One region of the Pseudomonas sp. LABIM340 genome, then DNA from elsewhere that is predicted to be linked to it. Evidence: predicted binding sites of a transcription regulator. Region 1 holds the regulator's gene; the other holds the start of a gene.
What was found. The regulator sigma-54, encoded in region 1, starts transcription at its own class of promoters, with help from an activator protein. The targets are predictions, from matches to a motif close to ANTGGCATNNANNTTGCTNT.
Positions count from the first base shown of each region.

Region 2: a site for sigma-54 is predicted at 3,472-3,491, ahead of fliD (flagellar filament capping protein FliD). Genes of this name have one in related genera too.

Region 1 covers NZ_CM200227.1:1,155,697-1,161,479, forward strand. Annotated here, with positions in the region: gene ABKS89_RS05560 (DUF2753 family protein) at 1-211, shown strand, start outside; gene ABKS89_RS05565 (superoxide dismutase) at 263-889, shown strand; gene ABKS89_RS05570 (ZIP family metal transporter) at 912-1,805, shown strand; gene ABKS89_RS05575 (HPr family phosphocarrier protein) at 1,818-2,090, opposite strand; gene rapZ (RNase adapter RapZ) at 2,125-2,982, opposite strand; gene ptsN (PTS IIA-like nitrogen regulatory protein PtsN) at 2,985-3,452, opposite strand; gene hpf (ribosome hibernation-promoting factor, HPF/YfiA family) at 3,462-3,770, opposite strand; gene ABKS89_RS05595 (RNA polymerase factor sigma-54) at 3,849-5,351, opposite strand; gene lptB (LPS export ABC transporter ATP-binding protein) at 5,620-5,783, opposite strand, start outside.
Region 2 covers NZ_CM200227.1:245,101-250,883, forward strand. Annotated here, with positions in the region: gene fliH (flagellar assembly protein FliH) at 1-529, shown strand, start outside; gene fliI (flagellar protein export ATPase FliI) at 531-1,862, shown strand; gene ABKS89_RS01195 (flagellar FliJ family protein) at 1,862-2,284, shown strand; gene flgM (flagellar biosynthesis anti-sigma factor FlgM) at 2,464-2,748, shown strand; gene flgN (flagellar protein FlgN) at 2,745-3,185, shown strand; gene fliD (flagellar filament capping protein FliD) at 3,516-4,865, shown strand; gene fliS (flagellar export chaperone FliS) at 4,862-5,260, shown strand; gene ABKS89_RS01220 (hypothetical protein) at 5,244-5,561, shown strand; gene ABKS89_RS01225 (flagellar hook-length control protein FliK) at 5,565-5,783, shown strand, end outside.

The DNA.
Region 1 (5,783 bases):
GCGCCTGCTCGCGCTGGGGGAGGACCTGCGCAAATGCTCGGATCTGCGCGCCGCAGCGGTGCAGCACAGCCGCCGTACCTACGTCGAGCTGCTCAACTTCATCGGCGAACACGGCACGTACCCGCGCACCCAGCGCCTGCTGCGCCGCCAGGGTGCGGTAGAGCTGCGTCCGGGGCTGTTCACTGCCGTGCATTCGATGCGTTACCACTAGTCGATGCGCTATCGCTGAGTCGATGCGCTACCACTGATAGAAGGTTTGAAGATGCCTCACGTCCTGCCTGCCTTGCCCTATGCCTACGCTGCGCTGGAGCCGCACATCGATGCGCAGACCATGGAAATCCACCACAGCAAGCACCACCAGACCTACATCAACAACCTCAACGCAGCGCTGGAAGGCACTGAGTTCGCGGAGACTCCGGTAGAGCGACTGCTGCAGCAACTCGACAGTCTCCCCGCCGCCCTGCGCGGACCGGTGATCAACAACGGCGGCGGCCACGCCAACCATTCACTGTTCTGGACCGTGATGGCACCGGATGGTGGCGGTCAGCCGCAGGAAGAGCTGCGCCAGGCGATAGACGCTGAACTGGGCGGCTACGACGCCTTCTGCCAGGCCTTTACCAAGGCGGCGCTGACTCGCTTCGGCAGCGGCTGGGCGTGGCTGAGCGTCGATCCGCAGGGCCAGCTGGTCGTCGAGAGCAGCGGTAACCAGGACAGCCCGCTGATGCAGGGCAACCTGCCGATCCTCGGCCTGGATGTCTGGGAGCACGCCTACTACCTGCGCTACCAGAACCGCCGGCCGGAATACATTGCGGCTTTCTACAACGTGGTCGCCTGGCCGGAGGTGCTGCGCCGCTACCGAGTGGCCCAGCAGGCACGAGGCAAAGGATGAAACCGAAGGCAGCAGCATGCGTCTGATCGTGCAGAGTCTGCGTGAAAGCGGAGGACGCAATTTGCGTTGGTTGCTGGGACTGAGCATCGTCCTCGGCGGAGGTGTGCTCGTGGCCCAGCACCTGATGGAACTGGCGCGGCTGCAGCTGTCTCCGCCGATGTACCTGGCCCTGCATGGCGGCATGCTCTGCGCACTCGGGACCGCCCTGGGTGCTCTGCCGGTGTTGCTGGTGCGCAGCATGCCGGCGCGCATCGCCGACACCATGCTTGGCTTCGGCGCCGGGGTCATGCTGGCCGCCACGGCCTTTTCCCTGCTGCTGCCGGCGCTGGAGGCGGCGGAAGCTTCCGGGCGCCCGACCTGGCTGGCCTCGCTGCTGGTCAGTCTCGGCTTGGCTCTGGGAGCCTTCGGTCTGGCGGTGTTCGGTCGGGTGCTCGAAGACGCCCAGGCGAATATTCAGGGCGTGGCCGAAGGCAAGGTGCCCGCACGCATCCTGCTGTTCGTCGCCGCCATTGTTCTGCATAACATTCCCGAAGGCATGGCTGTGGGGGTTGCTGCCGGCGGAGAGGTGCAGGGCGCGAGCGGCCTGGCGCTGGGGATCGCGCTGCAGGATGTGCCCGAAGGGCTGGCGATCGCGCTGGTACTGGCTGGGGCGGGCGTTTCGCGCGGCAAGGCGGCGCTGGCGGGTGCGGCTTCCGGGCTGGTGGAGCCCCTGTTCGCGGTGCTTTGCGCCTGGCTGATCGGCATCTCGCGGATGTTCCTGCCCTGGGGACTGGCCGCAGCGGCGGGCGCGATGCTCTATGTGGTGGTGCGCGAGATCATTCCCGAATCACAGCGGCGCGGCCACGCGGCGCAGGCCACACAGGGGCTGATCATTGGCTTCTGTCTGATGATGGTGCTGGATACGTCGCTGGGCTGAGGGCCCGGCGCGTCACTCGCCTTCGTCGAAGTAGTTGTTGATCAGGTCGACCAGCGCCTTGATTGCTTCGTCTTCCTGCTCACCTTCGGCGGCGAGGTGCAGATTGGTGCCCTTGCCGGCGGCCAGCATCATCACGGCCATGATGCTCTTGCCGTCCACCGTACTCTCCGGATTGCGGCCCACGCGAACCTGGCAGGGGAACCGCCCTGCGACGCCGACGAATTTGGCCGCCGCGCGAGCGTGCAGGCCAAGCTTGTTGATGATGGTGACTTCGAGGGCGGGCATCGCGAGGGGCTGTCCTTTTGTTGTCTGTCGCTGCTTAGCTCAGGTCGCGGTGGCGAATCTGTACGTTGGTGAGAGTTTCCTTGAGGGCCTGACCAATGCGCTCGGCAATGTAGGTCGAGCGGTGCTGGCCACCGGTGCAGCCGATGGCGATGGTCACGTAGGCCCGGTTGCTCGCGGCGAAGCGCGGCAGCCATTTGTTCAGGTAGGCGAGGATATCCTGGTACATCTCCTCGACGTCCGGTTGCGCCGCCAGGTACTCCTGGACTTCCGCTTCCAGCCCGGTGTGCTCGCGCAGTTCGGGCTTCCAGTACGGATTGGGCAGGCAGCGCACGTCGAACACCAGGTCGGCGTCCACCGGCATGCCACGCTTGAAGCCGAAGGATTCGACCAGGAAGGCGGTGCCCAGTTCGGGCTTGTTCAGTAGGCGCAGCTTGAGCACGTCGCGCAGCTGGTAGAGGTTCAGGTTGGTGGTGTTGAGCTTGAGATCGGCCAGGTCGGCGATCGGCGCCAGCAGGTTCGACTCGTCGCTAATGGCCTCGGCGAGGGAGCGAGTGTCGGTGGTCAACGGGTGGCGTCGGCGAGTCTCGGAGAAGCGTTTGAGCAGCGTCTCATCATCGGCATCGAGGTACAGCACGTCGCACTGGATGTGCTTGTCTCGGGCTTCCTGCAGCAGCTCGGGGAAGCGCTGCAGCTGGCTGGGCAGGTTGCGCGCGTCGATGGAGACGGCGACCTGCGGATGCAGCAGCTCGGTGTGCAGCAGTGCGCGCTGGGCCAGGTCCGGGAGGAGGCTGGCCGGCAGGTTGTCGATGCAGTAGAAGCCGTTGTCCTCGAGCACGTTGAGCGCGGTGCTCTTGCCCGAGCCGGATCTCCCACTGATGATGATCAGGCGCATGATCAGTGCCCGTTGTTCTGGAAGTCCACGACGATCCGGTACAGGTCCTCGCCGTTGGCGGCGTGACGCAGGCGGTCGCGGACGTCGGAGCGGTCGAGCATGGAGGCGATCTGCCGCAGCAGTTCCAGGTGCTCCTCGGTGGCCGCTTCCGGCACCAGCAGCACGAACACCAGGTCGACCGGCGCGCCGTCGAGGGCGTCGAAGTCTACCGGGTGATCCAGGTGCAGGATGGCGCTGATGGGCGACTGGCAGCCGGGGAGGCGGCAGTGCGGAATGGCGATGCCATTGCCGAAGCCGGTGGAGCCCAGGCGTTCCCGGGCCACCAGGCTGTCGAAGATGTCTTGGGAATCGAAACCCGGCAGCTCGCGAGCCACCAGGTTGGCGATTTGTTCGAGGACACGTTTCTTGCTGCCGCCCGGCACGTTCACGAGGGAACGGCCGGGGGTCAGGATTTGCTCAAGTCGGATCATAGGGAGGGGTTAACGGACACCAACACCTTGCTGGCGTTCGAGGTATTTTTCCTTGTGCTTGATCAGTTGGCGGTCGAGCTTGTCGGTGAGCAGGTCGATGGCCGCGTACATGTCTTCATGTTCCGCGCAGGCCACCACTTCGCCACCGGCGATGTGGAGGGTGGCTTCAATTTTCTGCTTCAGCTTCTCGACCTCCATGATGACCTGAACATTGGTGATCTTGTCGAAGTGGCGCTCCAGTCGGCCAAGTTTCTCGCCGACATAGTCGCGCAGGGCGTCGGTCACATCCAGTTGATGTCCACTGATGTTGACTTGCATACCGCTTTCTCCTTGTTGCCCGTGTGTAAGTGGCAGGTTATGGGGCCTGCCGCCGGAACACCTTGGCGTGGATCAACGTCACACCAGCCGCTTGCGCTCGCTCGAGGGAGAGATTCCTAGGGACTCCCGGTACTTGGCGACGGTACGACGTGCCACTTGAATGCCCTGTGCCTCCAGTAAACCAGCGATCTTGCTGTCACTCAATGGCTTTTTCGGACTTTCCGCCGCGACCAGTTTCTTGATGATGGCGCGAATCGCGGTGGACGAGCACTCGCCGCCTTCGGAGGTGCTGACGTGGCTGGAGAAGAAGTACTTCAGCTCGAAGATGCCACGCGGCGTGTGCATGAATTTCTGCGTGGTGACGCGGGAGATGGTCGACTCGTGCATGCCCACCGCCTCGGCGATGTCGTGCAGAACCAGTGGCTTCATCGCTTCCTCGCCATACTCGAGGAAGCCGCGCTGGTGCTCGACGATCTGGGTCGCCACCTTCATCAGCGTCTCGTTGCGGCTCTGCAGGCTCTTGATGAACCAGCGCGCTTCCTGCAACTGGTTGCGCATGAAGGTGTTGTCGGCGCTGGAGTCGGCGCGGCGCACAAGGCCCGCGTACTGCGAGTTCACGCGTAGGCGCGGCACCGCTTCCTGGTTGAGTTCCACCAGCCAGCGCTCGTTGTTCTTCCGCACGATGACATCCGGGACGACGTATTCGGCTTCGCCGGATTCGATCTGCGAGCCGGGCCGCGGGTGCAGCGACTGGATCAGCTCGATGGTCTCGCGCAGCTCGTCTTCCTTGAGCTTCATGCGGCGCATCAGCTGGCTGTAGTCGCGGCTGCCGAGCAGGTCCAGGTGATCGCTGACCAGACGGATGGCCTCGGCCAGCAGGTAGGTCTTGGTCGGCATCTGGCGCAGCTGCAGGAGCAGGCATTCGCGCAGGTTGCGGGCACCGACGCCGGCGGGTTCGAGCTGCTGCACGCGGCGCAGGACGACTTCCACTTCATCCATCTCCACGCCCAGTTCCGGGTCGATGGAGGCGAGGATGTCGTCGAGGGACTCGTCGAGGTAGCCGTCGTCCGTGATGCCGTCGATGATGCTCAGGGCGATCAGGCGGTCGGTATCGGACATCGGCAGGAGGTTGAGTTGCCACAGCAGATGGCTCTGTAGGCTTTCACCAGCGGAGGTGCGGGAGGTGAAGTCCCACTCGTCGTCATCGTTGCTGGGCAGGCTGCTGGCGCTGGTCTGGTAGATGTCTTCCCAGGCGGTATCGACCGGCAGTTCGTTGGGGATGCGCTCGGCCCACTGGTCCTCGTCGAGGCTGTCGACGCTGGGTGTGGTGCTTTCCTGGAAGTTGTCCTGGGAGCTGCTGCTGGTGCCGTTGGCGCCGGACTCGGCACCGTCCGCCATGGGATCGCTGTTGTCGAAGTCCTCGCCTTCTTCCTGGCGCTCCAGCATCGGGTTGGACTCCAGGGCTTCCTGGATTTCCTGTTGGAGGTCCAGCGTGGAGAGCTGGAGCAGTCGGATGGCCTGTTGCAGCTGCGGAGTCATCGTCAGCTGCTGGCCCATCTTGAGGACTAGCGATGGTTTCATGGCTGGAACTAGGCACCTTGTTCGCTGGCGCGAAGCGCGCCATATCCACGACTACGGACACCGGGGTGCCGCGAGGAAGCAAATTATATGCCTGAGTTTGGACGCTTTGCCTAGGGGCTGTCGACCTTTCGTTACAACCCGGTTGCACCAGGGTACGGCAGGCAGCCGGCTGCGTCGCGGAGCGGCCGACGGGCCGCGCCACGCTTGGTGGAGAGATGGAGCTGCCACGCCCTGGCAGGGGCGCGGCACGGGGCCTTGGAGACAGGCCTTAGAGGCGGAACTCGTGGCCCAGGTAGACTTCCTTCACCAGGTCGTTGGCGAGGATGCTCTCGGCGCTGCCTTCGGCGATCAGCTGACCGTCGTTGACGATGTACGCCGTTTCGCAGATGTCCAGGGTCTCGCGGACGTTGTGGTCGGTGATCAGTACACCGA
Region 2 (5,783 bases), 910 kb from region 1:
CGGCGTCGGCGAAGGCCGTGAAGCCGGCCTGCGCGAAGGTTTCGAGGCCGGTCGCCAGGACGGCCTGCGCAAGGGCCGCGAGGAAGGCCGCGCCACCGGCCGCCAGGTGTTCGACGAGGCCAGCGCACCGCTGCAGGCCGCCGTCGAGGCCTTCGGCGAGTATCACCAGGCCTTCCAGCGCAGCCGCCAGAAGGAGCTGCTGGAGCTGGTGCAGAAGGTCGCGAAACAGGTCATTCGCGTCGAGCTCACGCTCAACCCGACGCAGTTGCTGACCCTCGCCGAAGAAGCCCTGGCTGCCATGCCGGGCGAGCAGGGCGACGTGCAGATCCTGCTCAACCCGGAAGAATGCGCGCGCATCCGCGAGCTGAACCCCGAGCGCGCTGCCAAGTGGCGGCTGGTGCCGGACGAGCGCCTGGCGCTGGGCGAATGCCGCGTGGTCACCGCCCAGGCGGAAGCCGACATCGGCTGCCAGCAGCGCCTGGACAGTTGCATGGAAGCCCTGAGCGCGCACCTGCAGGACGAAGACTGAGATGGCCCTGGGCGACGGCTTCAAGCTCGAAGAAGCGCTGCGCTCGCTGGACTCGGTCCAGCTGGCGCGGGTCAGCGGTCGCCTGGTGCGCGTCTCCGGCCTGCTGCTGGAAAGCCTCGGCTGCCGGCGCATGACCGGCCAGCGCTGCTACGTGGAAGTCGCCGACGGCGAGCGCCTGGAGGCGCAGGTCGTTGGCTTCAACCGTGACATCACCTACCTCATGCCCTTCAAGAAGCCCGTCGGCCTGACCTCCGGCTCGCGGGTCTTCCCGGCGCCGGACGAAGCCGTGCTGCACATCGATCATTCCTGGCTGGGGCGCGTGGTCAACGGCCTCGGCGAACCCCTGGACGGCCTCGGCAAGCTCGCCGGCCGCCACCCGCTGCCCACTGAATTGCCGAACGTAAACCCGCTGCGCCGGCGCCCGGTGTCCGAGCCGCTGGATGTCGGCGTGCGCGCCATCAACGGCCTGCTGACCCTGGGCAAGGGCCAGCGCGTAGGCCTGTTCGCCGGCAGCGGCGTGGGCAAGAGCGTGCTGCTGGGGATGATCACCCGGCAGACCAAGGCCGATGTGGTGGTGGTCGGGCTGATCGGCGAGCGCGGCCGCGAAGTGCAGGAGTTCATCCTGCATTCCCTCGGCCCGGAAGGGCTGCAGAAGGCAGTCGTGGTGGTAGCGCCAGCCAATGAGTCGCCGCTGATGCGCCTGAAGGCCACCGAGCTGTGTCACAGCATCGCCGCCTACTTCCGCGATCAGGGCAAGGACGTGCTGCTGCTGGTGGACTCCCTGACCCGCTACGCCATGGCCCAGCGCGAGATCGCCCTGGCCCTGGGCGAGCCGCCGGCCACCAAGGGCTACCCGCCGTCGGTGTTCGGCATGCTCCCGGAACTGGTGGAAAGCGCCGGCAACGGCGAGGGCGAGACCGGCAGCCTGAGCGCCATCTACACGGTGCTGGCCGAGGGCGACGATCACCAGGACCCGATCGTCGACTGCGCCCGCGCCATCCTCGACGGGCACATCGTGCTGTCGCGCCGGCTGGCGGACGTCGGGCACTACCCGGCCATCGACATCGGTGCCTCGGTCAGCCGTTGCATGAGCCAGGTGGCGGACCCGCTGCACCTCTCCGCGGCGCGGCAGTTCAAGGAATTCAGCGGCACCTATGAGCGCATCAGGGAGCTGATCCCGCTGGGCGGCTATACGCCGGGTATGGACGTGAAGACCGACCGCGCTGTGCAGCTGGCGCCCATGCTGGAGCGCTACCTGCGCCAGGAGACCGCCGACGGCGCCGAACTGGGCAACAGCGTCGCGACCCTGCAAAGCATCGTCGGGGGGCGCTGATGAAGACGCAGATCGACATGCTCGGGCGCCTGGCCGATGTGCGTGGCGGCAAGGTCCGCGAGCTGTTGGGGCGGGTGAATTACCAGCAGAACCTCTGCCAGCGCTACCGCAACAACATCACCGGGCTGGACCGCTTGTGCGGCTTCAGCGTGGCCACCAGCACCCCGCTGCAGCGACACAACCAACAGCAGTACAAGGCGACCCTGCACAAGATGCTGCAGTTGCAGCGCCGCGAGCTGGAAGTCGCCGAACAGACCCTGGCGCGCATCCAGGGCGAGCTGATGGCGGCCATGCGCAGCGAGAAGGTGCTGACCCAGGTGATCGAGGCCAAGGTCGGCCAGTGGCAGCTGCAGCTTGCGCAGCAGGAACAGAAAATCCAGGATGGCCTCGCCGCGCAGTCCTGGTGGCGGGCGCGGGCGTGAAGGCAATGGCGGATAACTCGTTCCGAGTTATGCGCCCTACGATGGGTTTGCCCCGTAGGGCGAATAACCGCTAGCGGTTATCCGCCGGCTCTTGAGTCTCTGTGAAACACGGCATTTAAGTTTTGCTTCGAGGCGGTCGCCCTCTGAGGGAAAGGCCCAAAAATATTCGGATACCGACCATGGAAATCACCCGGCAACTGACCAGCGTCGCGCTGGCCACCAGCGAGTCCGCCAAGAGCGCGCGCAGCGAGCGCGTCGCCCCGGTGGCGGAGACCAGTGCGAGCGCGCCGGTCAACGATTCGCTGCGCCTGGACGAAATGCAGGAGACCCTGCGCGCCATGCCCGACGTGGACCAGAGCCGCGTCGCGGAAATCCGCCGCGCACTGATGAATGGCGAGCTGCAGAACGACACCAGCGTGCTCGCCACCAGCATCCTCTCCTACCATCGCGGCAGCGACGCATGACCCAGCGCGCGCGGCTGCTGCAGGTCATCGAGCAGGACATCCAGCAGGATGGCCGCGATTGCCTGGCGCTGCGCGAGCGCCTGCAGGAGCTGTACCGCCACCTGCTGGCGCGGGACAGCGCGCAGATCGAAGCGCTGAACCCGGACATCCAGGCACTGCTCGAAGGCGTCGCCGGCCGCGCCCAGCGCCGCAGTCGCGTGCTGCGTGCCTTCCACCTGCCGATGGACGCCGAGGGCATGCGCACGCTGCTGTCCAACTACCAGCCGCCGCGCCGCGAGGAGCTGCAGCAGGAGTGGCTGCAGCTGGGCCAGCTCACCGCCCAGTGCAAGCGCCTCAACGAGCGCAACGGCAAGCTGCTGGCGATGCACCACGACATCCTCAGCCAGCTCATGGGCGATCCGCGCGAACAGCCGGTGTATTCGCGCCAGCTGTACTGATCTGTCCCAGGGCGAGCTGCGATCAGGCTCAGTACTGGACTCCCCCTGTAGGAGCGGGCCATGCCCGCGACCGCGCGCATGGCGCGCTCCTACAAAAAAGCGCGGCTGCCAAACACCCCGCCGAAATCTCTTAACGAATCCCTCCCCACGGTCGCCTTTTCCCTGCATCAGGGTGCGTGGTCGGCAGGCGGAAATGCCGCTTCCCGCTGCGCGCCAAAGCACGCCGGGCGGAAGTGAAACTTCTCCCCGGTTATCCCGAAAAGCCCCGTATGGCGGGCCTTCCGGCATTGGCACCGTAATTGCTCTTCCGACCCAAAGAGGTGGATTCACATGGCGACCATAGATTCCGATTACGTCAAAAGCATGGCCCAGCAGTTGGCCACGTACGAGGTGCAGAACGGCCTGAACAAGGCTGACCGCAACAAGTCCTCGTACCAGTCGCAACTGACTGCCGTGACCTCCCTGGAGTCGGCGCTCAAGACCTTCTCCTCGGCGGTAAAGAGCCTGCAGGGCGTGACCGGCAGCAACACCAGCATGCTGGTGAACAGCGCCACCACCAGCAAGGACGGCTACCTGACCGCCAAGGTCGACAAGAACGCCGTGCCCGGCAGCTACGACTTCTTCGTCGAGCAACTCGCCACCAGCCACCAGCTGTCCTTCTCCGGCCTGCAGTCCGGTGATGTCGACACCCAGGGCACCCTGACCCTGACCCAGAACGGCAAGTCCTTCGACATCGATCTGAGCAAGATCGACACCGACGGCGACGGCAGCAACTCGCTGGACGAGCTGGCCGCAGCGATCAACAAGGCCACCGACAACACTGGCGTGAAGGCCACCCTGGTGCGCAGCAACGGCCAGGTATCGCTGGTGCTGGGGGCCGAGAAGTCCGGCGCGGACAACGCCATCAGCCTGTCGCTGAGCGGCACCGACAGCGCGAACAGCGCTTTCGAGAACGCCATCGGCAACCCGCAGGAACTGTCCAAGGCGCAGGACGCCCGCGTTCGCCTGGGTGGCGAGAGCGGCATGCTGCTGACCAACTCCAGCAACACCTTCGACAACATCATCGACGGCGTCAGCGCCAGCTTCACCCAGGCGCAGAAGTCCGGTGAACAGGCCATTCGCCTGACCGTCGCGCAGGACCAGAGCGAAACCAAGAAGAAGGTGCAGACCTTCATCGACGCCTTCAACGCGCTGGCCAGCACCATCGACAGCCTGACGGCGGCCGGCGACCAGAACGGCAACGCCCGTGGCGCCCTGGCTGGCGACTCCAGCGTGCGCTCCATCGAGAACGCGCTGAACCAGATGGTTCGCACCAGCTTCGGCGGCGCCAACCTGATCACCCTGGGCATCAGCGCCGACCGCAACGGCAAGCTGACCCTCGACGCCACCCGCTTCGAGAAAGCCATCGCCAGCGACCCCGAGGCCCTGGACAAGCTGTTCATGGGCAAGGGCAACCTGCTCGACAGCCTGGACAAGGGCGTCGCCGTCTACACCAACAGCGTCAACGGCGTCATGAAGAACCGCAAGGACGCCCTGAACAACAGCCTGCGCCGCGTCGACGATGACTACGACAACCTGCAGAAGCAGTACGACACCTACTACGCGCGCTACCTCAAGCAATACACCTCGATGATGCAGACCATGCAGTCGATGGACCAGACCAGCGGGATGTTCGGATGACCGCCTACGGCATGAACGAAAGCTACGACAGTTACCGGATGATCGACCTGGAATCCAAGGCCGCCTCGTCCTCGCCCTATGAACTGGTGCTGGTGCTGTTCGACGGCCTGCTCGACGAACTGGCCCGCGCCCGCGGGCACATCGAGCACAAGCGCTACCAGCAGAAGGGCCGCTCCCTGGAGAAGTGCCTGAACATCCTCAACGGCCTCAATGGTGCGCTCGACTACGAGAACGGCGGCGAGACCGTACAGGGCCTGGCGCGCCTCTACGACTACTGCATCTATCGGCTCTCCGATGTCAGCGTGTCGCTGGAGGTCGCCGGCATCGACGAAGTGGTGCGCCTGCTGGGCATCCTGCGCGAAGGCTGGGAGGGCGTGAGTGCCGCACGTGGATGACCGCCAGCGCCTGCTGCAGCTGTACGAACGGCTGGGTGCGGCGCTGCAGCGCAAGGACTGGAAAGCCATGGGGCAGGTCGACCTGGCGATCCGCGCGCAATTGGTGGCGATGTCGTCGCAGACCGGTCTGGCAGCCGATGTGCTGCTGGCAAAGAAGCACCTGAAGCGCCTGCATGAACAAGCGTCGCAGGCCTGCGCCGAGGAGTGCGAGCGCCTGCGCCGCCTCCTGCTCTCGCACCTGGAATACGCCGAGGGACGCTCGGCGTACATGCAGGTGGATACGTACCAGGAGGGTCGATAGACCGTGATCCAGCTACCGACCCAGTCCCTGCCGACCACCGACCGCGATAGCGCGCCGGTGGCCGAAGCGCGCCCGCTGGATTCGCGCGGTGATGACGCCGGCGTCGCCAGCGTCGCCGGTTTCCGCGCGCAACAACCGGCGCAGCTGAATGCCGGCGAACGGACCATCACCGTGCAGTCCTTCCTCGCGCAGTTCGACACGACGCAGGTCGAGGAGTCGCTG